DNA from 4 places in the Maridesulfovibrio bastinii DSM 16055 genome. Region 4 is predicted to be linked to each of the others. Evidence: predicted binding sites of a transcription regulator. Region 4 holds the regulator's gene; each other region holds the start of a gene.
What was found. The regulator sigma-54, encoded in region 4, starts transcription at its own class of promoters, with help from an activator protein. The targets are predictions, from matches to a motif close to CTGGCACGGNNNNTGCTT.
Positions count from the first base shown of each region.

Region 1: the regulator sigma-54 is predicted to act here: its motif matches at 2,203-2,220, upstream of flgB (flagellar basal body rod protein FlgB).
Region 2: the regulator sigma-54 is predicted to act here: its motif matches at 5,147-5,164, upstream of nifH (nitrogenase iron protein).
Region 3: the regulator sigma-54 is predicted to act here: its motif matches at 3,384-3,401, upstream of nifJ (pyruvate:ferredoxin (flavodoxin) oxidoreductase).

Region 1 covers NZ_AUCX01000018.1:37,065-44,953, forward strand. Annotated here, with positions in the region: gene fliF (flagellar basal-body MS-ring/collar protein FliF) at 1-837, opposite strand, end outside; gene fliE (flagellar hook-basal body complex protein FliE) at 915-1,241, opposite strand; gene flgC (flagellar basal body rod protein FlgC) at 1,277-1,717, opposite strand; gene flgB (flagellar basal body rod protein FlgB) at 1,717-2,127, opposite strand; gene G496_RS0109925 (tetratricopeptide repeat protein) at 2,437-2,991, shown strand; gene G496_RS0109930 (IMP cyclohydrolase) at 3,153-3,752, shown strand; gene hflX (GTPase HflX) at 4,118-5,692, shown strand; gene G496_RS0109940 (response regulator) at 5,689-7,623, opposite strand; gene infA (translation initiation factor IF-1) at 7,868-7,889, shown strand, end outside.
Region 2 covers NZ_AUCX01000006.1:192,742-200,630, reverse strand. Annotated here, with positions in the region: gene G496_RS0101965 (anion permease) at 1-513, shown strand, start outside; gene G496_RS0101960 (reverse transcriptase domain-containing protein) at 1,203-2,486, shown strand; gene G496_RS0101955 (SLATT domain-containing protein) at 2,674-3,258, shown strand; gene G496_RS0101950 (LeuA family protein) at 3,782-4,888, opposite strand; gene nifH (nitrogenase iron protein) at 5,209-6,039, shown strand; gene G496_RS0101940 (P-II family nitrogen regulator) at 6,079-6,429, shown strand; gene G496_RS0101935 (P-II family nitrogen regulator) at 6,429-6,803, shown strand; gene nifD (nitrogenase molybdenum-iron protein alpha chain) at 6,820-7,889, shown strand, end outside.
Region 3 covers NZ_KE387014.1:24,200-32,088, forward strand. Annotated here, with positions in the region: gene nifJ (pyruvate:ferredoxin (flavodoxin) oxidoreductase) at 1-3,287, opposite strand, end outside; gene G496_RS0114560 (sigma-54-dependent transcriptional regulator) at 3,805-5,283, opposite strand; gene G496_RS0114565 (hybrid sensor histidine kinase/response regulator) at 5,261-7,889, opposite strand, start outside.
Region 4 covers NZ_AUCX01000026.1:3,153-11,041, reverse strand. Annotated here, with positions in the region: gene G496_RS19740 (LptA/OstA family protein) at 1-1,198, shown strand, start outside; gene lptB (LPS export ABC transporter ATP-binding protein) at 1,237-1,959, shown strand; gene rpoN (RNA polymerase factor sigma-54) at 2,502-3,917, shown strand; gene hpf (ribosome hibernation-promoting factor, HPF/YfiA family) at 3,966-4,508, shown strand; gene G496_RS0112910 (PTS sugar transporter subunit IIA) at 4,513-4,962, shown strand; gene rapZ (RNase adapter RapZ) at 4,977-5,858, shown strand; gene G496_RS0112900 (PTS sugar transporter subunit IIA) at 5,882-6,304, shown strand; gene G496_RS0112895 (PTS sugar transporter subunit IIB) at 6,312-6,779, shown strand; gene G496_RS0112890 (PTS sugar transporter subunit IIC) at 6,814-7,491, shown strand; gene G496_RS0112885 (manganese-dependent inorganic pyrophosphatase) at 7,567-7,889, shown strand, end outside.

The sequences.
Region 1 (7,889 bases), on a different contig from region 4:
TTTAATAGTACGCTGTCTGAAATCCAGCTCCGCATTAACTTTTGCTATAACTTTTTCAGGGCCGACTATGGGCATGAGCAGACGCTGAATGCGCTGTTCAATTTTGGTTTCCATTTCGGATTTATACTGGAGCTGGGTTGAACTTATGTTTAGCCCCATGCCGTCAGGTTCGGGCTGATAAAGGACCTGTCCGTTCATATCCGTCAGGGTGATATGCTCGGGCTTCATTCCTTCAACGGCCATTGTCACAAGATTGACTATGCCCTGAATCTGCTTTTCTTTGAGTTTGTCGCCTTTTTTAAGTTTGAGAACAACTGATGCCGAAGGTTCAGCCTGTTCTTCAATGAAGAGAGATTTTTCAGGTATGACCAGATGGACTCTGGCTCTTTCAACCTGAGGAAATTCGGTAATTGTACGGGCAAGTTCTCCCTGCAGGGCTCTCTGGTAGTTGATATGCTGAATGAATTCAGTCTGTCCTATCTGGACTTTGTCAAAAATTTCGAATCCGATGCCCTGTCCGTGCATAGCTCCTTCACCGGCTATTTTGAGTCTGAGGTCGTAGACCCTGTCAGCCGGGACAAGTATTGTCGAACCGTTATCTTTTATTTCATAAGGTTCTTTAGTTGATTTGAGGATTTCAACTACGCGGGAAGCATCTTCAGGGTAGAGCTTGGTGTAGAGAACTTTGTAGTCAGTCTGGTTAAGCCAGAAGACCATGAGCAGGAAAGATATGACAACAGTTGCGGCGAGTCCGCCTATCAGCACTCTCTGAGAAAGAGTACGATTGGACCAGAAAGACATGAATTTGTCGAAAATGTTTTTAAGAAACTGGGGCATGTTCAAACTCCTGACGTTTTTTGAACAGATATAGCAACTGTCAGTCCATAAATTAATAAATCAATAATATTAATATATTAGAAGGGCATTTTCATGACTTCCTGATAGGCTGTCATAACTTTGGAGCGCACTGCACTTGTCATCTGCATGGCAAGGCTGGCTTTCTGCAGGGTGATCATAAGCTCATGCACATTTTCATTCTCACCGGAAGCGAATTCCGTGATCATCTTATATTTGTTCTCTTCCATGTCGTTGACCCGGCCTATCGAATTTTTAACCGTATCTGAGAATGATTCAGTTGGAGCCTTGCTTGAACCCATCTGGTTTTCAATTTTTTTCTGTGCAGCTTTTTGAGTATTCAGTGCATTGGTGTAAGCCTGCATTGCAACGTTTCTTATAGCCATGATTACGCTCCTGTTTTATTTTAGTTCAGTGTGATTTAGCCCTGAGCTATCTGAGTTGCCTTGTTGAACATCTGCTTTGAGGCCTGAACGGACTGGGCGTTGGCTTCATAGGATCTCATCACGGTAATCATATTTGTCATTTCTTCGACAACGTTGATGTCCGGGTATTTAACCATTCCTTTTTCATCGGCATCGGGGTGGTTCGGTTCAAAGACTTCTCTGAAAGGACGGCTGTCGCTGACAACTCCTCTTACAGTTACACCGCGCAGCTGCCTGTTCATTTCCTGACTCATACTTTTATCAAAAGGTGAAAGCAGCTGTGAGGATTCCATCTGAACACTTTTGCGTCTGTAGGGGCCACCGTCTTCAGTCCGGGTGGTTCTTGCATTCGCCATGTTCATGGAAATAACGTTCAGATAGGTTCTCTGAGCCTTAAGCCCTGAAGCCCCGATATCCAGCGCGGTAAAGAAGTTCATTATCTTGCTCCGTCAGAAATTACTTTCTGCATTCCCTGAAAATTCTTTTTAATGACCTGAGTGAGTGCATTGTACATCATGGAGTTTTTGGTCATTGTGACCATCTCTTTATCTACATCCACAGCATCTTCACCGTGAACAACACGCGGTTGAAAGTTTGAAATGAGATCTCCGCTGAAACTGTTGGCATCGAAAGCAGCCGGAGCATGCATTTTATTTGTTTTGGTCAGCTTGCCTCTGTCATCGAGGTTGAGAGCAGACTGGAGCTGCTTTTCAAATTCCAGACGCTTCGGGCGGTATCCGGGAGTAGTCACGTTTGCGAGATTTGAAGAGACAAGATTTTGACGCTCAAGTCTTAAATCCATAACCTTGGCGGTAACGCTCATATGTTCCGGGAATAATCCTTTCATTATCGGGTCCTCCTGCAAAATTTTCCGTGTATGTTTTCCGTGGGGGAAAAGTTTTCTTATTGCTCGCAGAAACATTAGCAATTGACGTGCCATGTCCCTAATAAGCTGTAATAGTATGAAATTATTGTCGGCACTAATCATGCTTATCTGGTTAGTGTCATAAAATAGTATGGAATCTGTTTATGGCAGGATAAGGTGATTTTTGTGTTGGCACGGGTATTGCTTAAATCCAGTCAGCCAATAATGGCTTAATAAAAATGCCGCATGCAGACATACGAAAAGCGGTAAAACCAGATTTCGGAGGGGATTATGAGTCATCTCGATTACGAAATTAACAAAGAACTCGGTGAATGTTACCTTTTTATGGGCGAACTGGACAAGGCTGAAGATTATTATAAGAAGGCTGTCGGTTCTAACGGCGTGCATCCTGATCCTTATATAGGACTGGCTACAATCGCTGTTCAACGCGGAGAATTTGATGCCGCTATGGCTCTTTATAAAAAGGCTCACGAAGTTGAATCAACTGATAAGAGCTTTGCCGGAATGGGACTTATTCTGATGGAAACCGGTGATAAAGCGGAAGCTTTTAAAAATTTCGCTTCAGCTCTTGAAATCAACAAGACGAATATGGTCGCTCTGTTCGGTCTTATTAGAGTCGGTCATGAGACCGATAAAGTTGCTGAGGTTGTGCCTCACCTTGAAAGCTTCCTTGAAATTGAGCCTGATAAATTTGAAGTCAGGTATTCTCTCGCAGGATGCTTTATCTGCCTTGGCAGAGAAGGAGAGGCAAAAGAACAGCTTGAAAGGATTCTTGAAAAAGATCCTGAAAACGATGCGGCTAAAGAACTTCTCGCTCAGATTTAGCTTGTAAGTTCTTATTACATAGCCGATTCCCCTCCCGGTTGGAGCCTGCCCTGTCTTTGCTGCAAAGGGCAGGGCGGCCCCAGCTACCGGAGAAGGACTAAAAGCTTGCCTTTCAGGCGTAATTCCGGCACAACTCCACAAAAAAGATATGGAGTTCTGTTATGGATATGTTGCCTGTTAAGCGTGGAATACTCAGTGTTACTGATAAGTCCGGACTTGCTGATTTTGCCGCTGAACTTACAAAGTTCGGTGTTGAACTCGTAAGCACCGGCGGAACAAGAAAAATGCTTCTTGATTCCGGCCTCAATGTGAAATCTGTAAGCGATCTTACTGGATTTCCTGAAATTATGGGCGGACGGGTTAAAACCCTGCATCCGGGAGTACACGGTGGTGTTCTTGCGGATAAAGATAACCCGGAACATCTTGCAACTCTGAAAGAGCATGGTATTGGCACTATCGATATGATTTGTGTCAATCTTTACAACTTTGCCAAGGCCGCAAGCGAAGGACAGGATCTTAAAAACGCTGTTGAACAGATTGATATTGGCGGTCCAACCATGCTTCGTGCTGCTGCGAAAAATTTTCATTCTGTACTGGTAGTTCCCAATCCGGTTCACTACCCGCGCATAATCGAAGAAATGAAGGCTAACAACGGTTGTGTCTCTCTCAAATTGAGAAAAGATCTGGCCGCTGAAACTTTTGGTCTTGTTTCTAAATATGACTCCATGATTGCTGAATATCTGAGCTCTCATGATGCTTAAAAGCATCTTTTATTTTTGCTTGTAATGAAATCTGACACGGGAAGGCCATTCGGTCTTCCCGTGTCTTTTTTTCTTGAGCACAACTTTTTGCAGCTTGTCAGAATTTTTTTATATGGCTTTTTTGCTGTACGGTATTATCATTAGCAATACCTGATACGATATTCCCGTGTTTTGAAGTCTTAATAAAATACATTTTGTACGTTAATAAATTTCTGATGTCGGTTTTATGACATCAGGTAATGAATTTTATTTCGCGGCACATTCTGAAATCGTGCTGCAATTTATCCTGATTAAAGGATAAAAAAGGGGATGAAACCATAGCTTTAAAAGCAAAAGGAAACACGCAGGGCCTAAAACCCAGCGAGTTGAAAAGAATAAATCGTCTTGGTGATCGTCGGTATCTGGACGCATGCGGATACAGCAACGAGCAGGCCCGAGAAATTGTGCGCCTTAGTTATGATATCGGCCGTCAGATTGCTTTGCTTGTAAACCGTCAGGGCAGACCGGAAATGGTTCTGATCGGTGATCCCGGTTCAATCTATATCCCGGAACTTCCCAGAGCCCGTCAGTCAACCGGAAGACTCCGGGGGCTCAGGCTGCTGCATACTCATCTTTCAGGTGAGCAGCTGTCTGAAGAAGACCTCATGGATATGGTCTTCCTGCGGCTGGACAGTGTTACTGTTTTAGGCTCTGATGCTGAAGGCGAGCCTGAGTTTGCACAATTTGCCTACCTGATGCCTCCCGACTCTGGAGCAGAACCGTATATGCGGCTTGATCCTGTGCGCTGGGATATTGCTGATATTGATCTTGCCGCTCAGGTTAAAGCTCTTGAAGATGAATTCAGCAGGGTTGATCAGACCAGAGATACTTCTGATAAAAGAGAAAGAGCGATAGTTGTAAGTGTTTCGCAGGACCCTAAAAGTATACAGGAGAGATCTCTTGATGAACTTGAGGATCTTGCTGATACTGCCGGTGTCAAAGTTGAAGGGCGTATGGTTCAGCGGGTTAGAAAATTCAACCCTAAATTTATTCTTGGAAAAGGAAAATTATCTGAACTTGAAGTCCTTGCGTTACAAGCTGACGCGGAGCTGATTCTTTTTGATCAGGAGCTTTCACCGGCGCAGATGCGAAATCTTGTGGAAGTTACAGAGCGGAAGATTCTGGACAGAACCCAGTTGATTCTGGATATTTTTGCCCAGCATGCCACAACCAGAGCCGGAAAGCTTCAGGTTGAGATGGCCCAGCTCAAATATACCATGCCGCGTCTTGTCGGTAAAAACAGGGCCATGTCCAGACTAATGGGCGGAATCGGCGGCAGAGGACCGGGGGAAACCAAACTGGAGATTGACCGTCGTAGAATCAAAGACAGAATTTCCCGTCTTGGATCTGAACTTAAAAAGGTCAGCCGGCAGCGTGGTTTTACCAGAGACCGCAGATCCCGTGCCGGAGTTCCGGTCATTTCGCTGGTCGGATATACCAATGCCGGAAAATCAACCATATTAAATACGCTTACCAATAGTGATGTTCTTGCTGAGAACAAGCTTTTTGCAACTCTGGACCCTACAAGTCGCAGAATCAGATTCCCTCAGGATCAGGAAGTAATCCTGACAGATACTGTTGGGTTTATTAAAGAGTTGCCTAAAGAATTGAAAGAAGCTTTCAGGGCTACTCTTGAAGAACTTGAAGCTGCGGATGTACTTGTGCTTGTGGCTGACAGCTCACACCCTGAAGTTGAGGAACAGATTTCCGCTGTTGAAAATATAATCACTGAAATGGAGCTGTATGAAGTTCCGCGCATCCTTATTCTTAATAAATGGGATCTTCTTGATGAAGATCAGCGCAGTGCCATGCTGAGCCTTCATCCCGGTGCTGTTCCTGCCATCGGACGCAAAAGAAGTTCTCTGAAAGAAGCCGTTGCTGCAATACTTGACAGGCTTTAGTTTTTTTCTGTCTGGAGCTGTTCGGCCTGTTTGCGCATTTCTTCAACAGCCTTGTCCAGCAGTTCATCCGGTATGTGTTCCGGATTAGGAATTTCAGAGGCTGTTCCGGTTACAACCTCTATCCCGGTTAACGGGGTGGAGGTTGCCGAGGAAACGGTTTCCCTTGTTTTAGCCTTCATCTGCATTGCGACATTCTCAGCCCCCTCTTTATCTGTGCCGGGAAGTACCGCTACAAAAGTTCTTATCCCGGTTGTTGATAGAAAATCTCCAGCTCTCTTAAGAATTTCCTGCAATTCATTAAAAATATTTTCATATATTTTTTTACATCTTTTTTCTTCAATATCATCAAACAGCTTGTCAGAATTTTCTATCTCAAGCGTCACTATGCCTATCGGTTTTATTTCACGTGCCGACCTCAGCCATTCCCTTTGGATAAGGGTATCCAGTGACCCGGAAGGGTTTTCAGGCATAAGGGCATCATCTTCTGTTTTTCCTGGGTATTCGTTCTGGTCAGCACTGCATGCCGGAATATTTATGATGAAAATTGCATTTGAATCTTCAGTCAAAAAGTTTAGTTCTCCATCCATTTTTTTTATCAGCCGGTAGGTGAGTGGAATCCCTATGGACATTCCACCATCCTCAAAGGGAGTGAAAATTCTCTCAGGATCAATGCAGTTGTCATCCACATAAGGTGTACTGAATCTTAATTCCAGAAAATCGCCGTGTTTTTCAGCCTGTATATCCAGTCTGCTTCCTTCAGGTATATTTTTGGTACTGCCGAGAATCATGTTTATGAAAATCTGGCGCAGCAGGTCAGGATCGGCATAAACATTAGGAAGATCTTCACTGAATTGGGGATAGCATGAAATTTTTCGGTCGGTTATCTGCGGTTCAAGCAGAGCCAGACATTCATCAAGTATTGCCACCGCATTGCACATAACTATTTCAAATTTTATAGGCGAAAGGTAGTTATTGATCCGGTTGAGTATTTTTTCAAGCCTGTATGATTCCCGTACAATTATATCCGCTTCTTCAAGTTTAGGGAATCTGTCCTGCAACCTTCTGGCAAATCCGCCTATGGACATTAAAGGATTACGTATTTCATGGGCAACTTCTGCGGTTATAGCTCCCATTGTTTTTAATTTTTCATCGAGGATCATTTTTTTCTCTAAAAGAACCCTGTCAGTTATGTCTGTAACTGCACAGCGAAAACCATCCTGTCCAGAATCATCGGCAAATTTAGGCAGACTTTGAAAAAGCGCATATACAAATCGGTTATTCTTATGGCGTAATTTTATTATGACCGATAAGGGTGAACCTTTTTTCTGGGAATCAAGTATGGCATTGCTGAGTTTGATTTTATCGTTTTCAGTAACTCTTGAAACAAGCCATCCCTGAGCCAGACATTCTTCCGGAGAGAAACCAAGCATACTTGTACAGGCTCGGTTGGCGGAAGCTATGTTAAGATCGCTGTCTATTTTCAGCAGCATAACAGGAATATTTTGAACCAGCAGTGTGTTCATTTTTTCTGCCTGAAGAACTTTTTTGCGAAGAGCCCTGCGTTCTTCAAACCTTTCCAGAGCCAGATTTAATTCACCCGGAAGCAGAGGTTTTTTAAGATAGTCGTATGCTCCAAGGCGTATGGCTCTGATCATATAGTCAAATGAATCCATGCCCGTAATAAAGATCACTGTCAGTTCCCGGTTATGAGCCAGCATTTTTTCAGCCAGGGCAAGTCCATCCATTTCCGGAAGATTTACATCAATAAGAGCCAGATCTACTTTGTTTTTTTTCTGATAAGCAAGAGCTTCGCTGGGGCGGCCTACAGCGTGTGAAATATATCCTTCATCTTTTAAAAAAAATGATAGCGTATCCCTGATACTTTGTTCGTCATCAACTATTAAAGCTATGTGTCCTTTATTTCTATCCATATCAGTGCCTTGGTCAGGTCCTAGCCTGACATTTTGTTTGCAGAAGATTTTTTTATCTTTATGCTTACAGATATTAGCATCATTGAGTTGTCAAAAAAACTTTTTTTTGCCCTTTTTATAGGGCAGAATCGTATATGGTAGGTATTGCCTTACAGGTGCTAATATTGATAATGGAAGACTGTCTTTTGCAGGAATTGTTTTATTTTAAGATAATATATCAGATAGCCGTTTATGGAGGATAATGATGGCTAAAGAGGATGCGATAG
Region 2 (7,889 bases), on a different contig from region 4:
GTGTTTGTGCTTTCACTGATGGTCCTTAGCGGTATCATCACCTGGGAGGATGTTATCAGAAACAAAGGCGCATGGAATGTTCTGGTGTGGTTTGCCACACTTGTTTCCATGGCCAGCGGCTTGAAAAAAACAGGTATCCTTAAGTGGATAGGTGATCTTGTCTCAATCTATCTACAGGGATTGCCACCCGGTACTGTAGCTATTCTGCTTATCGTTTTGTTTTTTGTGCTGCATTACTTTTTTGCCAGCACAACAGCTCATACCACAGCACTTCTGCCACTTTTTATAGCTATAGCCTCACCGATGATTTCACCGGAAATCATGCCGAAGCTGACTTTGATGCTGGCTGCATCCCTTGGAGTAATGGGAATAATCACTCCCTATGCAACAGGCCCTGCTCCTATCTGGTATGGCGCGGGATTCATCAGTCAGGCCAGATGGTGGGCTTTAGGTGGGATTTTTGGATTGATCTATCTGGGCTCTATGATTGTAGCGACAATATTTTATATTTAGTCAATTGGTCCTGCTGCCATTCTAAACTGGAATCAGCCTTGACTGCCGTGTCGGAAGCGGCGGTCAAGGCTGATTCTACCGGCTTGGCAAGCTGGACTAATTTTTTAATGTCTTAACGTGGAACCAATCTGGAGATCACTCCAACCCGTGCGGATTGCTTGATCAGTTCGAGACGTATGATCCGTCGCAGGTGGACAAGTGGATTGAGAAAGAGAAAGAGCTGTAAAACATAGAATCTCTAAAATGAAAGACCCACCGGTTTTCAGGTGGTCTTTTGGGTTTTCTGAGTCCAGACTATTTGTGGTTAAACCTTAGGAGAACAGGGTGTCAATTTAACCTTTATTAAACTCTAGATCGACAGCTAATTAGCTCGCTGAGATTGTTCACGTTGTGTATACTCTAGATGGACTTGTCCCCCGATGTCTCTCAAGCTACCCACCTTAAAAACGCTGCTCAGTGGTCCAATAAAGTGGCCTCATTTCTCATTGTTGTCTCTTGAGCTCTTGAATTAGATGGGTGAAAGGTGTACCAGATTTAGGTTATTTGTGCTCACGTTGAATATGACTTATTTTCAACCCTAGATTATTATGCAACTGTCTGAAAAATATAAAGAATATTTCTACACTTCTGCGTTGTTAGAAATTTATGAGTCTAAGGTTAAGCCTAAGTCTGGCCGGGGGCTTGATAGGATGTCAATTGTTGATTTTGACCGGAAAAAAGAGTTTCATTTTTCAGTAATCAGCTCGAAGTGCATAAGTGGGACTTATAAGTTTACACCCTACTTGCAGAAGCTAATCGTAAAATCTGCCTGCGAACGCCCTCGGATGATTTCTATACCCACCGTGCGCGATAAAGTGGTCTTAACAACTCTTAACAGAATTTTGCAGGACGTAATGCCGGATTTCGTTAATCGCGAACACCCTAATCTTAAAATAAGAAATCTATCAGACTATATGGGAGGCTCTGGAACTTGCGGGAAAAAGTTGTCTTTAAATAGGATAGATATTAAAGGTTTTTATGATAATTTGAACCGTGACAGATTGAAAGATATACTTCGCACTAAAATGAATGATGATGCGTTGGTTAGTTTGCTGTTGAAGGCTATCAATAATATCTCTGTACCCAACGGATATCATAAGGAAGAAAGGTCAAAATACAAGGAGTCGCAGAAAAATGGAGTCCCTCAAGGGCTGCCAATATCGAACATCCTTGCTGAGGCGTATTTAGAAGAGTTTGATGCGGTTTTGACGCGCTCTTCAAACTATTATGATCGGTATGTCGACGATATAGTTGCCATCACAGATGTTGATGATTTTGAGGAGCAGTGTTTGGAGCTGTTTTCGGAGTTGAGGCTTGAATTGAATGTAGAAAAATCAAGTTTTGACTGCAGCTTGAACAATCTTGATTTTCTTGGGTATAAATTTGTTAATGGGTACGTATCTGTTAGGGATAGCTCTTTCGAGAGATTCTTGCGGTCTATTTCGATGATGTTTGTTCGTTTGAGAAAGGCGATAGGAATAGATAGACGAAAAGAAAAACTAAGGCAGCTTGGTATCGAGAATATTGAGGCGGCTTTTATTGAAGATTTAAATGTCAAGATTAGTGGAGCCAGATTTAAAAGCAAAAGATATGGTTGGATACAGTACTTTTCTGAAATCAACGACATGAGTAAATTAAATATTATAGATAGTCATGTGGCCCGTGAGTTGGGCCGATGCTCTTTTTTTAGAAGCCTTCCAAAAGTTAAAAAGGCTACTCGCGCGTATTTCGAATTGAAATACAATTGGCGCGACTCGGAGTATTTTTTTGACTACGAAACAGATGATATAGAAGTAAAGCACAGGTGGTTAAGAAGGCGTGGGCTAGCAAAAGTTTCTTTTTCCACCGACGAAATCGATCGGCTTTATGACTATCATGTAGGAAAATTTCTTAATCAGATGGAGACTGATTTGGGAGTTGATTACCATATTTAGGAGGGGAGGGGCTTAGGCCATACCCGCTGCCAAGTTCGCTTGGTATCGGCTAATCTAATCTAATCGCTTAATTGCTGCGAGTCGAAAGGGGGGAGGCCCCGAGTAGACTGGATCCCCTAGCTTGAAGAGCTTAAGGTGGGAAATAACTTTAAATTTAGCACTCCCCTCCTTCTAATTTGGAGCAAAAATGAATTTTATTAAATCTCTAGATGACAAGGTTTGGATGACTGCTAAGGCTCGCTATAATGCCTCAGCTCGTCTTAATAAAAAACACCAAGCATTGACTTTTACCATCTCTTTCCTTTCGGTTGCGCAAATTGTACTTACCTTCTGCATGTTGGTTGATATCTGTTTCGGTTTTCCAGAAAAGGTTCTCATGTTTATAGCTATGACTACCTCGGTGATGATCTTAGTTATTGCCAACCAGTCTGCTTTGGGCTCTCTGTTGATAGAGTCAGAAAAATTGCATCGGTTTGGCATTAAATTCCAGTCCCTCTATGAGGAAATTTCCCTTTATATTAAGTTGGATAAGGCCAATAAATCTGTTGAGGAGGGGTTTCAACAGAGGTATTCACAGCTGCTTCGAGAGGCAGATATTAATCATCTAAAAATTGACGAAGAGTTGGTTAAGGCTGAAAGAAAATCTTTCGAACTCAATCCTATTTGTGCTTTATGGATTAAGTTTAAAAATCTTGTGGCAATTTATTTGTCATCATTTCTCTACTTGGCCATCCCCTTAGGCCTGCTGTGGGGCGCAAGTTGGTTAAAATAGCATTGGTGGGGGGAGAGTGTGAACACTTGCCTGTCCTTGAACTTGCTACACCAAGTTACTACAGTAGAACTAGCCGTTGCTGCTGTGACTTGCTGAAAAACAGACCGTTGGGCTCTTTTTGATTCTGGCGTAACTGCCTGAAACAAGAATCGAAAATGAGGAAGATTCTGGAAAGCGTGTGTGGGCTAACGTCCACCGGAGGTTTAACCCTTCTCCTCTCCGCCACAATGACAACAAAGTCCCTCTAAAATTAGAGGGACATCATACCTATTTCGCTACCACTAATTCAGCTGACTGAGAAATATACATCCCAGAACCTCCCCCTTGCACTCAATTTATATCAACCGCGCATATCAAATCCTGCCGACGGAATGTGCTTATATACCATTGATATTATAGCTCATCTTTCCAGAACGTGGCTAACACAACTCGCCTTTCAGCATTCTAAACTGGAATCAGCCTTGACTGCCGTGTCGGAAGCGGCGGTCAAGGCTGATTCTACTTGGGAGAACGATGGGATAGATCAGGATAAATGTTCTCCACTGCTGAGTTTGATAAATTCACTTCTCGTAAGCGGTCGTTTCAACCTGCTTGAAAGCTGTCTCACTGCCATTGTCAGGGCTGTAATATCTTTGGGATCATTTTCAACACCGCAGTCTTTAAGGGCTGATTTCACCGCGGCTTTTCCGCTTTTACCACCAACGGCAAGCTTGCGGGATATGCCGACTGATTCAGGCTGATAAGGCTCAAAAAGTTCGGGTGATTTGCTTAGAGCGTGTGTATGCAGGCCGGATTCACAGGCAAAGATATCTTCACCCACAACAGCCTTGGTTCTGGGAACCACAACTCCTGCTTCTAATGCAACCATGCTGCATAAGGCTTTTATTTTCTGTGTGGAATATCTTTTTTTACCACAGCGCAGGGCCAGATATGCGGCCAGTTCTTCCGTTGCGGCTATACCGGAGCGTTCCCCGATACCAAGCACAGAAACATCAGCATAATCAGCACCACATTCAAGAGCTGTAACCGCGTTGGCCGTAGCCATGCCGAAGTCATCGTGACAATGAACAGCCGTATCTATTTTTACGTGGTTACGAAATGTTTCAATCAACTTTTCCATGCTCTTAGGAGTCAGTTGTCCGAGAGAGTCAGAAAGCCTTATGCGGGAAGCTCCACAATTTTTGGCATGTGCTGCAACCGTTAAAGCAAAATCAGGATCAGCTCTGGAGACGTCCTCCATGCCGACTGAAACATATTCAATTCCAAAGGCTTTAGCTGTTCTGATAGCTGATGAAAGACGGTGCAGAAGTCCGTTGCGGTCAAGTCCAAGTCTCTCTTCAATATGCAGATCAGAAACAGGAACACCAATATTAACCCTGTCTATAGGCAGTTTAGAAGCCTTCATAATATCGGCCTCCCTGCATGGTGTCCAAACACTCAGGTAAGTGTCTTTTGAAATGTCTTTTATATATTCAGCAAGAGTGCCGAGATTATCCTGTCCTATCCATCCCAGCTCTATTTCGTCTATTCCGACTTCAGCCAGACCCGCAGCAATTTTTTTGCGGGTGGACAGATTGAAATATGCGCCGAAAAGCTGAGCTCCTTCACGCAGTGTAGTATCTATAAGCATTGTCCAGGCTCCTTATTAGCAGTTAATCTGTAAATATTTAGAAGCAGGAATAATGCCAAAGGATCAATACTATATAATAGGGGCTAACTCTCTGAATTTAAAATGTATTTATATTGGTTATAATGAATACCAAAATGTAGGTTAATACACTTTTGAATTGTATTTTCGTAACAAGATACACTTTTGAAATTCTGAAAAAAATCGCTGTCATATTTTAAATATTTAATAAATATAGTATGTTATGTAGTGTATTCAGTTTTGGCACGGCAATTGCCCTATAGCCTTCATCATACGAACAAAATCCATGATGGAGGATTATCATGAGAAAGGTAGCAATCTACGGTAAAGGCGGAATCGGTAAGTCCACAACAACTCAGAACACAGTAGCAGGCCTGAGCACAATGGGCCGTAAAGTAATGGTCGTCGGATGTGACCCTAAAGCTGACTCAACCAGACTTCTTCTTGGTGGTCTTGCTCAGAAGTCCGTTCTCGATACCCTTCGTGAAGAAGGTGAAGATGTAGAACTCGAGGATATCCGTAAAAAAGGTTTCGGCGACACATGGTGCGTTGAATCAGGCGGACCTGAACCTGGAGTAGGTTGTGCTGGCCGCGGTATCATCACCTCGATCAACATGCTTGAAAGCCTCGGTGCTTATGAAGAAAGCGAAGGCCTTGACTATGCCTTCTACGATGTTCTCGGTGACGTTGTTTGTGGTGGATTCGCAATGCCTATCCGCGATGGTAAAGCAGAAGAAATTTACATTGTCTGTTCCGGTGAAATGATGGCCATGTATGCAGCTAACAACATCTGCAAAGGTATCATGAAATATGCTCAGTCCGGTTCAGTTCGTCTTGGTGGTCTCATTTGTAACTCCCGTAATGTTGATAACGAAAAAGAAATGATCGAAGAGCTCGCTAAAAAAATCGGAACTCAGATGATCTACTTCGTACCCCGTGACAACGATGTTCAGCGCGCAGAGATCAACCGTAAAACAGTAATTGAATGGAACGATCAGGTTCCTCAGGCAGAAGTCTACAAAGGCCTCGCCAAGGCTATCGACGAAAATGAAATGTTCGTCGTCCCCACTCCTCTCGAAATTGAAGACCTTGAACAGCTCCTTCTTGACTTCGGTCTCTTGGAAGTTGCTTAACCCCCAATTGCATAACGATAAACCACAGGAGAATGTGAGATGATGATCATGGTGAGAGCTATTGTAAGACCTGAAAAAGCAGACGCTGTACTCGCTGCCCTCATGGACAACGGGTTCCCGGCCGTAACCAAATACTCCGTAGCCGGCCGCGGTAAACAGCGCGGTATCAAAATCGGTGAAGTTACTTACGATGAAATTCCTAAAACCATGCTGGTAAGCGTTGTTAAGGATACAGATAAGGATTTCGTAATCAATACTATCATGGACGCCGCTCGTTCAGGTTCCAAGGGTGCTTTTGGTGACGGTAAGATTTTTGTGAGTGAAGTTGAAGACGTTTACACCATCAGCTCCGGTATCAATGAAGCCGCTTCCGCCGAGGAGGATTCTTGATGAAAGAGATTATCGCAATTGTGCGCATGAACATGATGGGACGCACCAAAGCCGCACTTACCGAAGCTGGCGTAGATGCTTTCTTTGCTCATGAAGCACAGGGTCGCGGACAAGGGTTCGTGAACAAAAAGGTCTTGGAAGGAGCGGAAGAAGGATATGAGGAAGCCGCCGCAGTTCTGGGCGAAAAAGGCAAACTCTATCCCAAAAGAATTGTAACAGTAGTTGTCCCTGATCCAATGGTGGATGACGTTGTTGAAGCCATTATAGCAGCAAATAAGACCGGAAAGCCCGGTGATGGAAAGATTTTTGTCACACCCCTTAAAGATTCAGTTCGCGTAAGAACCGGGGAAGCTGGCGAAAAGTCCATAGTCTAGGGAGAAGACCATGACCATGACAAAGAATAAGGCACAGTGGAACCCCACGGATATCAAGGAGGAACTCCTTAAGAAGTATCCGCCTAAGGTAGCCCGTAAACGTGCCAAGCAGATAATGATCAATGAAGCTCTTGAAGCCGGAACCCCGCCGGAAATCGTAGCAAACGTACGTACCATTCCGGGAATTATCACCATGCGCGGCTGTACTTATGCAGGCTGTAAGGGTGTTATCATGGGACCCACACGCGATGTTGTAAACATCACCCACGGTCCTATCGGATGCGGTTTCTATTCATGGCTTACACGCCGTAACCAGACTGATGCAGGTGCTGACGGCGAAAACTACATGACCTACTGCTTCTCCACCGATATGCATGACAAAGATATCATCTTCGGTGGTGAAAAGAAGCTGGAAGCAGCAATTCAGGAAGCTTACGACCTGCTGCATCCCAAGGGCATCTGCATTTTCTCAACATGCCCCGTAGGACTCATCGGTGACGACGTTCACGCCGTTGCCCGCAAAATGAAAGAAAAATTCGGTGACTGCAACGTATTCGCCTTCTCCTGTGAAGGATACAAGGGTGTTTCTCAGTCCGCAGGTCACCATATCGCCAACAACCAGATTTTTACAAACCTCGTAGGTGAAAACAAGGTTGCCCCCGAAGGTGAATATAAAATTAACCTTCTTGGTGAATACAACATCGGTGGTGATGCTTTTGAAATCGACCGTATCCTTAAAAAATGCGGCATAACAAACATCGCAACCTTTTCCGGAAACTCAAGCTACGACCAGTTCGCTTCGGCTCAGCATGCAGATTTAAGCTGCGTTATGTGTCACCGTTCTATCAACTACGTAGCTGACATGCTTGAAACCAAATACGGTATTCCGTGGATCAAGATCAACTTTATCGGAGCTGAAAGCACTGCCAAGTCACTGCGCAAAATCGGTGCATACTTCGGTGAGAAAAAGCTCATTGACAGGATTGAAGAAGTTATAGCTGAAGAAATGCCCGCAGTTGAGGAAGCAGCTAAGAAAGCTCTGCCCACTACCAAAGGCAAAAAAGCAATGCTCTTCGTTGGTGGCTC
Region 3 (7,889 bases), on a different contig from region 4:
GGCCAGTAGCCTGATTCAACAGCAAGCTTGCCTTCGAGCTGGGTTTTACCCATACCCTTTCTGATACCCTGGTTGATACAAGGAGCGTATGCGATAACCAGAGACGGTCCGGGGTAAGCTTCAGCTTCCTGAAGAGCCTTGACGAACTGGTTCTTGTTGGCGCCCATGGAGACAGAAGCAACGTAAACGTAGCCGTAGGTCATCATCATGCGGCCAAGGTCTTTTTTACCGGTTTTCTTACCGGCAGCAGCAAACTTGGCGATAGAGCCAAGAGGTGTTGCTTTGGAAGACTGACCACCGGTGTTTGAGTAAACTTCGGTGTCAAGGATCAGGATGTTGATGTCTTCACCGGAAGCGAGAACATGGTCTACACCACCGAATCCGATATCATATCCCCAACCGTCACCACCGAAGATCCATACGGATTTCTTGGTGAACAGGTCTTCCATATCAGCGATTTCATGAAGAACTTCGCTGTGAGGAGCAGTCATAAGAAGCTGGCAGACTTTGTTGCCGTATTCTGCAGAAAGCTCAGCATTATCTTTATTTTCAAGCCAACCCTTCATAGCTTCTTCAAGGTCGGCAGGAACGCCGGCTTCAAGAGCTTCATTAACGAGGTCGACAAGTTTATTGCGGCGGTGAGAAACAGCCATATCGATTCCGTAACCGAACTCAGCAGCATCTTCGAAGAGGGAGTTGCCCCATGCAGGACCGAAACCGTCTTTGTTGGTGCAGTAAGGAACGGTAGGAGCAGATGCACCCCAGATAGAGGAACAACCGGTTGCGTTTGCGATGAGCATGCGTTCACCGAAAAGCTGGGTCATAACTTTAACATAAGGAGTTTCACCACAACCTGCGCAAGCGCCGGAGAACTCAAGAAGAGGACGCTGGAACTGGCTTCCCTTTACGGAAGAACGGTTCATCAGGGAGTCTTTTTCAGGAATTGTTTCAGCAAACTCAAGGTTAGGTACCTGAGTGTCAAGCTGAGTATCGATAGGCTTCATAACGAGAGCCTTTTCCTTGGCGGGGCAGATATCTGCGCAGTTACCGCAACCGAGGCAGTCCTGAGAATAAACCTGCATGCGGTACTTGAGGCCCTTGAGTTCTTTACCCTTGGCATCAACGGTAACGAATGTTTCAGGAGCGTTTTCAAGTTCTTCATCAGCAGCCAGAACAGGACGGATTGCTGCGTGGGGGCAGACAAATGAGCACTGGTTACACTGAATGCAGTTTTCAGGGAGCCATTCAGGAACATTGATGGCTACGCCGCGTTTTTCGAACTTGGAAGTTCCGAGGGGAACAACACCGTCTGCTTCGAAAGTGGAAACAGGCAGATCGTCACCTTTCTGAGCAAGGATAGGACGAACAACATCACTGATGTATGCTGGTTCATCACAATCACAAGCTGCATCGTCTTTAAGATCCTTCCAGGATTCGGGGTATTTGATCTCAACGAGATTTTCTACAGCCTGGTCAACAGCGGCGTTGTTCATGTTGACGATCTTGTCGCCCTTCTTGCCGTATGCTTTCTTGATGGATGCTTTAAGAAGCTCAGTTGCCTGTTCGAAAGGAATTACGTTGGCAAGCTTGAAGAAAGCAGTCTGCATAACCATGTTGATGCGTCCGCCGAGGCCGACATTGGCAGCGATCTTAACAGCATCGATGGTGTAGAACTTGAGATTCTTTTCTGCAATTGTGCGACGCATGGAAGCAGGAAGTTCTTTATCCATATCTTCCAGAGTCCAGTGGCTGTTAAGCAGGAAAGTACCGTTGTCTCTGATGCCTTCAAGAACATCATAAAGATGTACGTATGCCGGGTTGTGGCATGCGATGAAGTCAGCCATAGTTACCAGGTAGGTAGACTGGATGGGCTCAGCACCGAAACGCAGATGGGAAACAGTGATACCGCCGGACTTTTTGGAGTCGTAAGCGAAGTAACCCTGTGCGAACATATCGGTGTTGTCACCAATAATTTTAATAGCCTGTTTGTTAGCACCGACAGTACCGTCAGAACCAAGACCCCAGAACTTACACTGAACAGTGCCAGCAGGAGTTGTGTCGAGAGTGCCTTCAACTTCGAGGGAAGTTTCAGTTACATCATCTTCGATACCAACATTGAAGTGGTCTTTAGGTGCAGCAACGAGCATGTTGTCGAAAACTGCTTTAGCCATGCTGGGGAGGAATTCCTTGGAACCCAGTCCGTAACGGCCGGCAGTGATAACAGGAGCGTTTGCTTTGCCTGCGTATGCAGTACAGATATCTTCGTACAGAGGATCGCCAAGAGAACCGGGTTCTTTGGTACGATCAAGGATAGTGATGTTCTTAGCAGAAGCAGGAAGAATATTGAGGAAGTATTCGGGTACGAAAGGACGGAACATGCGGACTTTTACCAGACCGACTTTTTCGCCTTCAGCAACGAGTTTGTTAACAACTTCTTCAATTGCTTCACAGGATGAACCCATGGAAACAATAACTCTTTCTGCTGCAGGATCACCTACATAGTCGAAAGGTTTGTATTCACGACCGGTGATGCTTGCTACTTTCTTCATGCAGCTTACTACGATGGAAGGAACCTGTTCGTAGTAAGGGTTGGCAGCTTCACGAGCCTGATAGTAAATATCGGGGTTCTGAGCAGTACCGCGAACATGAGGATGTTCAGGATTCATTGCTCTGGAACGGAAGTTTTCAATAGCTTCCCAGTCAACGAGAGGCTTGATATCTTCGTAATCAATAACTTCAATCTTCTGAATTTCGTGAGAAGTACGGAATCCGTCGAAGAAGTGCATGAAAGGAACGCTGGATTCGATAGCAGCGAGGTGAGAAACCAGAGCCATATCCATAGCTTCCTGTACGGAGCTGGATGCGAGCATAGCAAAACCGGTCTGACGGCATGCCATTACGTCCTGGTGGTCACCGAAAATGGAAAGAGCCTGAGCTGCAAGAGCACGGGCTGAAACATGGAAGACACCGGGAAGGAGTTCACCGGAGATCTTGTACATGTTAGGGATCATCAGAAGAAGTCCCTGAGATGCTGTGAAAGTGGAAGTAAGAGCTCCACCAGCAAGAGAACCGTGTACAGCGCCTGCTGCACCTGCTTCGGACTGAAGCTGTTTTACATTAAGAACCTGTCCGAAGATGTTTTTACGGCCCTGTGCGGCCCACTCTTCGGCTACTTCACCCATGGTGGATGAAGGAGTGATAGGATAGATAGCAGCAGTATCGCTCATTGCGTAAGCAATATGGGCGGTAGCGGTGTTACCATCCATCGTTTTCATGTTTTTAGCCATTAATTCGCTCCTTGAGGATTTTATAAAGCCGGAGAGTTAAAATTGACTGAGCAATCAATCCCCGGCAGATAAGTGGCTGAATGGTCGTCCCTCCTTAATCAAATTATGTGCCAATTCTGCAACATCAAGTTTTAAGCAGCTATTTTAAACACTTAATGCAGATAGTTATTTTATTTTGGATTCATCGCATATATTTATGTCTGAAAAATCGGACAAATAATACTGAATACTCATTTCGTATTTTCTCAGTGTAACAATCAACATTAATGTATTCTATAACATTTATAGATAAAACTGATATTAAATTTGAGAAAGCTGCGTTATAAAGAATTAGCTTATACTGATTGAAAAGAATCGTTCAGCCTTGATAAACGGGAATTTCCAGAGAGGTAAAAAAAATAATGCCTCCCTCAAAAAAAGTGATTAGGAGGCATTATAATAGATACAAAAAAATGTCCGAGTTTTCAGACCAAGCAATGTCTGAAAAAACAGACAGCTTTTTTTTCAGACTTTAAAACTACTGACTTATGCCATGTTTTTTTAACAATGCATAAAAATGGGACCTTGAAAGTCCAGAGGTTTCAAGGATCGAAGCAACATCCCCGTCATACCTCTTCTGCAATTCCATGAGATATCTTTTCTCAGCAATTCCCTTAAATTTTTTGAGGGACGGTAATGTTCCTGAAAGGACTTCAGAAATGGGGTCTGATGAACTTAGGCCGCCAGAGCCGCTGACAGCAGAATTGTTGCCTATATTCTTAACCGTGTTATCTTTTAAATTATTTATACTATTCGTAGCACTAATTGCGTTTCTTTTCTCAATATCCGTCTTAACTGCTTCAATTCGTATTTCATATGGGAGATGCATTGGATAAATAGTATTACCAGATCCCGTGGCTACAAAAGACTGTTCGATGGCGTTAAAGAGTTCACGCACATTTCCGGGCCAGTCGTAGCTGTAAAGCATTTCAAAATATTCAGGATCAATCTCTTTTTCAGGAACACCATACCTGCGGGTCAGCCTTTCCAGATGGAAAAGAGCCAGCTCCTTGATATCGCTCACACGTTCCTTAAGAGCCGGTAAAAAGATATGGATTGTTTTAATCCTGTAGAGAAGATCCTGTCTGAATTCGCCCCGCTCCACCATTGCATCCAGATCGCGGTTTGTTGCTGAAATCAATCTGAAGTCACTGTTGTATTCTTTGTTATCACCGACAGGACGGTACGTTCTTTCCTGAAGAACTCTCAAAAAAGACTTCTGAACAGACAAAGGCATTTCACCTACTTCATCAAGAAACAGTGTACCCTTGTCAGCCAGAGGTACAAGCCCCTTTCGGTCCGACTGAGCACCGGTGAAAGAACCCTTTTTATGGCCGAAAAGAGTGCTCTCCACCAAAGTATCCGTAAGAGAAGCGCAGTCAACGATTACAAAATTATTAACAGAGCGGCTGCTGTTGTCGTGAATTGTTCTGGCAAAAAGCTCCTTACCTGTTCCTGTTTCACCGGTTATCAGCGTATTAGCTTCTGATCCGGCGGCATTAGAGAGTTGATGGTAACACTTTTTTATTTCTTCACTGCTTCCGACAACATCTTTGAGGTTAAGGACAACGCATTCACCTTTTGCCTGTTTTTCACGGCGAAACTCCATGGCCCTGTTGATCGAAAGAGTAAGCTGTTTAATTGAGGAAGGCTTAACCAGAAAATCCCATGCCCCACCCTGAATAGCCAGTTCCGCACCATCAGGATCGCCCTTTCCGGTAAGAATAATTACCTCAGGATGCCCGTTGGACTCTTTTATGCGTGAGAGAGAGTCAAGGCCGTTGCCGTCAGGCAGGGAAATATCCAGAAAAACAAGATCATAACTTTTCAGAGCCAGCCTATCCATGGCCTGAGATATATTAAATGCACTGTCGCTTTCATGGTCTGTTCTGGAAATAAGACTTTGCATAGTCTCGCAGACCTGCACATCGTCATCAATGATGAGTATGTTTCCCACTGGAAATCTCCGTTTGTCCCAAAACCATTCTAATGGCGTCCGCTATTATGGTTTTATTATATGGCTTACTTAAAATCTTGCGAATATTCTGTACCGAAGATGACATCTTCCATGCTTCTGTACGGCCTGAAACAAGCATAACCGGAAGATCCGGAGCAATCTTGCTGATTTCTCCGGCAAGCTCAATTCCGTTACTTTCAGGCATGTCGTAATCTGTTATGACCAGCTCATATCTTCCTGCTCCATTCCTGACAAGGTCCAAAGCTTCAAAAGGGCTACCTACAGCGGTGACTGTATAGCCAAGACTCTCCAGAAGTCTGGGTGTTGTTTCAAGCTGATCGATATCATCTTCAACAAATAAAATATGCTCTCTACCCAATGGGAGCGGACCGGAAAAACTTTTACCGATCTCTTTAAGTTGTCCGTGTGCAGGAAGATAAAGATCAAATTCAGTTTTAACAAATGGGGTGCTGGAAACAGTTACTCCGCCGCCATGACCTTTTATGAGTCCGTGAACAACTGCAAGCCCGAGCCCCGTTCCTTCTGTTTTACCTTTTGTCGTAAAGAAAGGATCAAAAATTTTATCCATTATATCCTGCGAAATTCCGGGACCATCGTCTGAAATACTAAGACGCAGATAAGTTCCCGGAGTAACGCTCATAAACCTTGCCCGCTCATCCTCAACATTAACAAGCACGAGATCTATATTAATGATACCGCCGTTCTCTCTTATAGCCTGAAAAGAATTGGTGCACAGGTTCATTATAACCTGATGAATCTGTGTAGGATCGGCCATTACCAGAGGGATTTCTTCAGGCATGGTAACATAGACTTGAATTGTTCTGGGCAAGGAGGCTTTAATAAAATCAATAGCTTCCCTTACAACTTCGCGTAAATCAGTAGGCCTGAAACCTTCCTGAGAAGGTCGGCTGAATGTAAGTATCTGCTTGACGACCCTGCTGCCTCTTCTTGCAGCTTTGATAGCGCGGGCCAGATCTTTCCATGTAAGGGTATCTTTATCAACATCACCCATCGCAAGTTCGATGGAATTTATTATAGAGGTCAGGATATTGTTAAAGTCATGGGCTATGCCCCCGGCAAGTGTGCCGATTGCTTCCATTTTTTGAGATTGAAGCAGCTGCTTTTCAAGGTTAACCCTGCGGGTTACATCCTGAGAAGTTGAAAGTGTACCAACGACTTTTCCCTTTTCATTGTATACCGGAACTTTGTTAACTTCCAGCCAGACAGTATCCGTTCCTTTGGTAAAAGACCAGCTCATGCGAAGCAGAGGTTTTGCACTGCTGATAACCTCTTTATCCCAGACGGCAGCCTGTTTGGCGAATTCTTCCTCCGGCATCAGAGACTTATCTTCCCTGCCGATTATTTCCGCCGGAGTTCCCAGCTCAAAAAAATCGGTAAAATATCTGTTTGCTCCCAGGTATCTCTGGTTGCAATCTTTCCAGCAGATCAGCAGAGGAATGGTATCCATCAGAATTTCCTGGAAAGTCAGCTGTGATTTGATACGCGTTTCAACACTGCGCCTCTGCATTATTGAAATAAGCAGCAGGATCAGAATTATGCTCAAAGCAACAATGGAGATAATGATAATCCAGAAGACCTGACGGTCAAGCTTATAAAAATAATCCGGTTCATTAATAATCTGGCTGCCAGCAGGAACTCTTGAATCAGAGATATTGAATTTTTTAAGTACGTTATAATCAAACATATATTTATGCTCAACAACGTCCTGAACCTTGCCTGCGGGAAACTCACCGGATTTCAGATAATCCACAGCCATTTTTGCGGCCATTCTGCCCTGCACATTTCCTGAAAGCAGTTTTCCGCCGACAATTCCATGCCCTAAAAGGAATTTCCAGACACTGAAAATCATACAGGGTGTATTTTCATGCAGAATTTCAAGAACTTCCTGAGCACTGAATAATTCACCGTGGGCTCCCTTATAGAAAGGAGTAAACAGAAAAACAGTGTCCCTGCTCGCAACTCTGGCCCTTGAAAGAATCTGAGACAGGGGCATGTCATCCCAGTAAATAAAATCAAGCTCACCATTAAAAGCGGGCTGGGCATCTACAATCTGCTGCCGTATGGCCCTGGAAGTTACTGATTTATCACTGATAACGATTACTTTCTTGAGATCAGGATTAAATTTTCTGGCCAGATTTAAATTGGAAACAACATCAGGATTTTCTAAAATACCTGCATACTTAGACGCATCCTTAATCATTGAAGGATGATAATCGTTGATACCGCAAAAAAAGACCGGAACGGTTCTGAACAAATCATCATGATATTTAAGCATAAAATTCAGCGCATTATTATCCGAGACAATGATCGCCGAAAATTTATAATCTTTATATTTATATGAATAATATTCGTGAAGCAGCTGGAGATAGCGGTCCCCGAAAAAACGCTTGGTATCCATGTATTCAATGTGCAGATCAATTGGGATTCCGCTGTCACCAAGCACACTTCTAACTCCATCGAGAATGCCGTCAGACCATGCATAACCATTCTGATAAGAGTTTAAAAAGAGAACATTCTTTTTTTCCTTTTCCGCCAGCGCCGGGCTGGAAAGAAAAAATAATATA
Region 4 (7,889 bases):
ATATATTGGTAGGAAAATAAAATATTTTGCTCAGAGATCTCAAAAATCAAAAGTTGCCGGTGAATTAAAACAAGGTGATGAGATCAAGGTCGGTTTTTTGCGGGAAGGCTGGTATGCTGTTTTTAAAAGCGGACAGAAGGTTGAAGCAGAAAGTCGCGCTATCGGGTTTATCAAATCCTCGGATGTTGATCTTGATAATTCAGATTCAACAATCCGCTATGCTGTACGAAAAGTTTCGGTAATAGCCAAGCCGTCAGCAGGAGCAAAAGCTGTTGGAGTTCTTTTCCCCGGATATAGGGTTCAGGTTGGTGAAGAGCATGACGGTATGTTTGCTGTTTATAGAATAGATACAGCAGTTCAGAAAAATACTCCTGTCTGGGGATATGTCTGGGGGCCTTTTCTTGCTCAATACCCTTCAAGTATTGAGAATAAGAAACTCTCAGGGATGACTATAGCATCCGTAAAAAAGGATAAATCAGCGGCTGTAAAGGCTAAAGACATTCTACCCACAAAAAAAATGTATCCCTCTACAGTGCTGAATCTTCGTTCCGAACCTGACGTTAATTCGCTGATAGTTGGTAAGCTTGAAAAAGGTGACACTGTTCTGGTTGGACAGGCTGAGGGAAAATGGTATCCGGTTTATAAGTCAGGCGCAGCTGTTCACAATAAATCGCAGGCCATCGGGTATGTTTATGGTACTTATTTGAAGGCCGAGGCTCCTAAGCAGATAAAGTCTGATGATTCGGCCAAAAAGCAGAAAGCTTCTCCAAAGGATCAGGTTCCGATTAAAATCGTCTCAACAAAGATGACCTTTAGTGAAGTCAAAAATCAGGTAACCTTTTTAGGAAATGTAAAAGTTACCAGACTTGATATTACTCTGACTTCTGATTCCTTGACAGCTTTCCTGCGTCAGGGGAGCGAATCTTTAAATGATGCAAGTAATAAAATTAAAAAAATTGTTGCTTATGGAAATGTTGACGTCGTAATGGGTAATCGCAAAGGGACTTGTGATAAGCTTACATTTTTAGTTGATCAGTCTATAATTATTATGGATGGAAAAGCTCGACTTGCTGATGGCAAAAATATTGTTCAGGGAAAGACTATCAAATTTTATTTGAAAGACAGCAGAAGCGAAGTTATCGGTGGCGATAAACCTGTAGAAGCTATTTTCTTCACTCCGAAGGATGTTTCCCCTTAGCCTCTTGATGTTGAACCAGTAACTATTCCGGAATTATTATGCCTTCGATAATAGCAAATAAAATAGTCAAATCTTACGGCCCTAAAGAAGTTGTCAGAGGAATCAGCCTTAAACTTGATGAAGGGGAAGTTGTGGGATTACTCGGCCCTAACGGCGCAGGTAAAACAACAACTTTTTACATGCTTGTTGGCGTGGTAAAGCCTACTGAGGGTGATGTTTATCTTAATAAACATAGAATAACCACTTGGCCTCTTCATGAAAGGGCGCGGCATGGATTGAGTTATCTTCCGCAGGAAAGTTCTATTTTTAAAAAATTATCAGTACGTAAAAATCTTGAAATAATAATCGAACATACCAAAATATCATCTAAAAACGTTTCAAAGCGAGCGGATGAACTTTTGGATCAGCTTGGTATTTTGCGTCTGGCAGATCAAAAAGCGATGTACCTGTCCGGTGGTGAAAGGCGCAGACTGGAAATTGCCCGGGCTCTAATTAACAATCCCAAGTTTATTCTGCTTGATGAACCTTTTGCCGGTATTGATCCTATTGCTGTTATCGAGATTCAGGATATTATTTCCACTTTGAAAGAGATGGGAATCGGGATTTTGATTTCAGATCACAATGTTAGAGAAACACTGACAATATGCGATAGAGCCTATCTTGTTTATGAAGGGCGGGTTATTTTGAGTGGAGCTCCTGAAAATATAGTAAAGAATACTAAGGCTCGACGTTTGTATCTGGGAGATAGTTTTCGGTTGTAGCGATGTTTTTTTAGTGCTGATAAAAAGCTTTTATAGGTTTAAATTGAGACAGGATTTTTGCACATAGTGTAAATTCTGTCTTTTTTTTATGGATTTTGGGAAAAAATGATCGTTCCTAATTTTAGATAATAATTTTGTTTCTAACTAATGGATTTGGATAGCTATTTCGAATTTTAATTATTTTAAATATTCAATATTATACTTATGGTGCTTATCTAAAAAAATAATTTTTTTAGGTGGTTATATCGAGTGGTGCTAGCGTATCTTCAAAATTGTTTTTAAAGTAATTTATAGTTTGTAGATTTACAGGCGTTCAGAACATTGGTACACTTTTTTCATGTGTAAAATTGTTTTTATAAAAAACTATATATTACAGTAATATTCATACTCTTTGTTGCAAGATTTAATTAAGTATGTCATTCTAAAATCAAGTAGTATTTTATATTATTCTTTAAAAATGTATTTTTTTTCTTTTTTCTTTGTTTAATGCTTTTTTAGTTAATAAAAATAATGTGTTAAGACTTTATTGGTAATGGTAAAATATGGGATTGGAATTAAGACAACAGCTTAAGCTTACTCAGCAACTTGTGATGACTCCACAATTGCAACAGGCGATCAAGCTTTTACAGCTTTCCCGTCTTGAGCTTGTGGATACAGTTCAGCAGGAGCTCATGGAAAATCCCCTTCTTGAAGAATATGAAGAGAAGGAGGTTTCTGAAGCTCGTGACAAGGATCAGTCTTCCGCAAGTGGAGAGACTGAAGAGCTGATGAAGAATGCTGACTGGGAGAATTATCTGGGAGAATTTTCCAGCTCTTCCAAGCAATCAATAGTTAGAGAGTCTGAAGCTTATGAAGACGGTCTATCTTATGATGCCCGTCTTACCAAGTCGACAACGCTTGATGGCCATCTTGGCTGGCAGATGACTCTTTCCGATTTTACTGAGAAAGAATGTGAAATAGCAGAAGCCATAATAGGTAACTTGAGTGAGGTCGGTTATCTTTGCATAGGGGTTGAAGAAATAAGTGAGATCTGTTCTGCTTCAGTCGATGAGGTTGAATCAGTTCTTCATAGAATTCAAAGGTTTGATCCTGTTGGTGTTGCAGCAAGAACACCAAAAGAATGCTTGACCGTACAGCTCGAAGTTTTAAAGTTGGACAACGATCCTATTTTAGTTTCTCTGGTTCGTGATCATTTAGAAGATCTGGAAAGAAGGCGTTATAAGCCTCTGGCCAGAAAATTTAAATTGAGCATGGAAGATTTGAAAAGCTATCTGGATTTGCTTCAGACTCTGGACCCGCTTCCCGGTGCAAGTTTTTCCGGGGGTGACCCTTTCTATATCAGTCCTGATGCTTATGTTTATGAGTATGATGGAGAATTTGTTATTGTACTAAACGATGACGGGCTGCCGAAATTGCAGATGAATTCCTTTTATGTGGAAACAACAGAAGCTGCAAAGGGAGCCGATAAAGAATATTTTCAGGATAAGATGCGGTCTGCCCAATGGCTCATGAAGAGTCTTTACCAACGGCAGAGGACTTTATTTAAAGTTCTTGAATCAATAGTAAGGTTTCAGGATGAATTCTTTAGAAATGGTGTAACTAAGCTCAAACCCTTAATTCTGAAGGAAGTGGCTGAAGATATTGATATGCATGAATCTACTGTGAGCAGGATAACAACAAATAAATATGTTGCGACCCCTCATGGTGTCTTTGAACTTAAGTTCTTTTTTAACAGTGCGTTGGAATTGGATGACGGTTCACAGGTAGGTTCAGAATCAGTAAAGGCCATGATAAAGAAGCTTATTTCTGAAGAAGATCCCAAAAAGCCTTATAGTGATGAAAAAATTGCTGAATATCTGAAAGAGAAGCTTGAAATTAATATTGCAAGGAGGACGGTAGCCAAATACAGAACCGCGCTGGGTATAGAATCTTCTTCCAAGCGCAAGAAGGTCTTTTAGCCAGTTATACTGGAATAGCATATTCACCCTAACTTAAGGAGGATCCTTATGAACGTAGCATTCACTTTTAAGAACTTCGATCCGTCTGAACATCTGAAGGAATATGCAAATACCCGTTTTAGCAAGCTTGAGAAGTTTGTTACCAATCCAGATAATACTGAGTTGCAGGTGAATCTTTCCGTGGATAGATTCAGGCATATATCGGAAGTTGTACTTTATTCAGACAATATTCACATCTCTGCATTTGAAGAGTCTGAAGATATGTATTCTACTATTGATATGGTCCTTGATAAGCTTGAAGCCCAGTTGAGGCGGATGCGTGAAAAGATGCGCAGCTACCGGCGTAGTGAAGTTACATCGGCTCGGATGGATGTGATCAGTTTTGACCTTGAAGATAAGGAACACAGACCTCCGCGTATAGTCGAGTCGGATCAGTTTGAACCCAAGCCAATGACGGTCGAAGAGGCCGCCTTACAGCTGGATTCATTAGACTATGATTTTCTCGTTTTCCGCAATGCTGACAGCGAGGGAATAAACGTAATCTATCGTCGTGATAATGGCGATTTCGGTTTAATAGACCCAGGATATTAGTATAATGAAAATAGGTGCTTTTTTGGCAAAGGATCTTGTTATTCATGAACTTGAAAGTGATAGCAAGGAAGGTGTTCTAAAGGAAATGGTTTCGGTCCTGATAGATTCAGGTCTTGATATGAACCCTGACGAAGCTTACAAGGTCCTTATTGACCGTGAAAAATTAGGTACAACAGGCATAGGGGATGGCATTGCCATCCCCCATGGTAAATTTGACTCCATCGAAGATATGTATGTTGTTGTTGGTCGAAGTGAGAAGGGTATTGATTTTGATTCACTTGACCACGAACCATGTCATATCTTCTTTTTGGTTCTGGCTCCTGAGCAGGGTGCCGGTTCTCATTTAAGAACTCTGGCTCAGATTTCCAGACTGGTTAAGGATGATGCTTTCAGGAAAGCTTTTATGCAGACTGAAAGTAAAGATGATCTTTGGAAGGTTCTTCAAAGCGTTTGATTGCGGAGGCAGAGGTGGATAGCGCGGATTCTTTTCCGGTCATTGTTGTAAGTGGTATGTCCGGAGCAGGTAAATCAACAGCCCTCAAAGTTTTTGAGGATTTGAGATTTTTCTGTGTTGACGGGCTTCCGGCAAGTATGCTGCCTCGTCTGGTCAAGTTGTTTAAAGGCAATGACATAACATATCGTGGATTAGTCCTTGGTATGGATCTCAGGCAGAAAAATTTTGTCGAAGAGTGGTCACAGACCAGAAACGAACTTGTTGAGAAGGGTATTAATCCAGCTTTAATATTTCTCGAATCGAGGCTTCCTGAGCTGGTCAGAAGATTTGCGACAACCAGAAGACCTCACCCTCTTGAGTCTAAAGCCATAGGTCTTGAACAGGCTCTTGAGGAAGAAAAAATTATTTTAAATCCATTACGCAATGAAGCTGATCTCATAATTGATACCACCCATTTTTCCATACACGATCTACGTAGAAAAATTCAGGAAAAATGGGTCTTTTTAACAGAAAAAGGCTCAGGGTTGAGAGTGCATGTCATGTCCTTCGGTTTTAAATATGATGTGCCTACCGAAGCGGATATGGTCATGGATTTACGTTTTCTGCCCAATCCTTATTTTGAGCCTGAATTACGCCCTTTGTCCGGTAAGGATAAATCAATTTTGAATTATGTTCTTGGTAAAGAACCGGGGTCTGTCTTTATTGATAAATACCTTAACTTTCTTAAGTATATATTGCCACTTTATGAAGAAGAAGGGCGGTATAGACTCACCCTTGCAATGGGGTGTACCGGTGGAAGGCACCGCTCCGTAGCCGTGGCCGAGACTATATATGCAGATCTGAGTTCCTGCGGGTATTCAGTAAGTATTGAGCATAAACATATTGATCTGGATTAATACCAGTTTTTCTAGGTAAAAAAATGAGTGAAACCGCCGGCAGTAATGGAATTGTCATTGTTACACACGGAGACTTTGGAAAAGCCTTGATAAAGGCTGCGGAATTGATAGTCGGTCCTATAGCTAATTGTGTTGGATTGAGTGTTGATGTCTCTGAAGGGATGGATGCCGCTGTTGATTCCATCAAAAAAGCTGTTGCAGAAGTAAAATCAGGTCTGGGAGTATTGATCCTTACTGATATGTTTGGAGGGACTCCAAGCAATCTTAGCCTATCTTTTCTTTCTGATGAGGTCGAAGTTGTGAGTGGTGTCAACCTTCCTGTGTTGCTGAAAGCCCTACAGCGTAGAGAAGACCCTCTGCATGAAATGGCGGAGCAGGCTCTTCAGGCCGGTATCAAGGGAATTGTTGTGGCCGGAGAAATGTTGCGAAAAAGGAAAAAAGGCTAGGATTGTCATGCAGTGGGTAAGAATTGACAACAGGCTTGTTCATGGTCAGATTATCGAAACCTGGTTACCATATACTCATGCTAAATATTTGCTGGTTGCTAATGATGAAACTGCTGAAGACAGTTTGCAGCAGCAGATTATGTCGCTTGCTATTCCCCAATCTGTAAATTGCATCTTTACTCGGGTTGATGCTGTTTCCGAAGCCGTTGCCAAGCTTGATTCGTCATCAGAGAATTCAAGTTACTTAATTATTTTTTCATCCTGCAATGATGTTAAGCGAGCTTTGGATAAAGGATTGAGCTTTGATGCCCTAAATATTGGCAACATTCACTATAGTCCTGGTAAAAAACAGATTTCTCCGAGCGTTGCTTTAAATTCCGAAGAAGAATCATGTCTTAGATATTTCGTTAACATAGGTATTGAGTTGGATTTCCGATGTGTCCCCAATGATCCTGTTCAGGTGAGGTTCTCATGAGCATGTTAATTGACTGGCAGAGCATATTTCCCCTATGGCTGGCGGGTGTAAGTTTTTTTTTGCGCTGTTTTCACTATTCAGGACTTCAATAAGTATAGGTCTGCTTGAAAGACCTCTTGTGATCGGCTTCCTATGGGGTGCCCTGACTGGAGATTATTCGGCAAGTCTTGGAATTGCTATTTTCTTTGAACTTTTTTGGCTCGATAATATACCCGCTGGTACTTATATCCCTCCTCAGCTTATAGCTCCTACATTAGCTGCATGTGTTCTCGTTACTAAATTTGAATTTACTCAGGCGCGTCAAATTGCGTTGGTCTTATTGGCATGTATGCCTTTAGCTAAAATTGGAGTTTTGATAGAATCTTCTTTGAGGCAGTTGCACAATAAAGGCTACCAGAAGCTGATTAACTGGGCACGGAAGGGGAGCACGAATGATCCTATCCCCGGTGAGCTTGTTTATTCTTCCATTTTTAGAACCTTTATTGCCTCTTTCTTTTTCTTCTGGTCAAGTGTACTGATTCTTTATTATGTGCTTCGGGCAATTTTTCACAAATGGGGTTTGACCATTGCAGCCATTGATCTTCAATGGTCCTATCTGTGGATTGCCGCAAGTCTTGGAGGCCTTCTGGCTCTTAGGCTCCGTAAAGCCTATGCTACGTTGGCATTCGGTATAGTTTTATCTGGCTTTTTTGTACTCGCTGTTCCTGTATGACTTGGCAGTACAAAAAGATTGTGATAGAAGACACAAGCTCAACTAAGCTAGCAAATTTTGAGGAGGAATTTTATTATGGCTATTTATGCTGTTGGACACAAAAATCCGGATACCGATACTATCGCTTCCGCGATTGCTATGGCAGACCTCTGGTCTAAAGTTAAAGAAGAAACTAAAGCTATTGCACAGGGTGAACTCGCTCCTGAAACAGCTTTTGTTCTCGAAAAGTTCGGTGTAGCAGCTCCTGAAGTTGTAACCGATGCTACTGACAAAAAGATCATCCTCGTTGACCACTCTGACCTTGCTCAGAGCCTTGATAACCTGGATAAGGGTGAAGTTGTTGCAGTTGTTGACCATCACAAACTTGGTGATGTTACAACTTCAAATCCCCTCGAAAT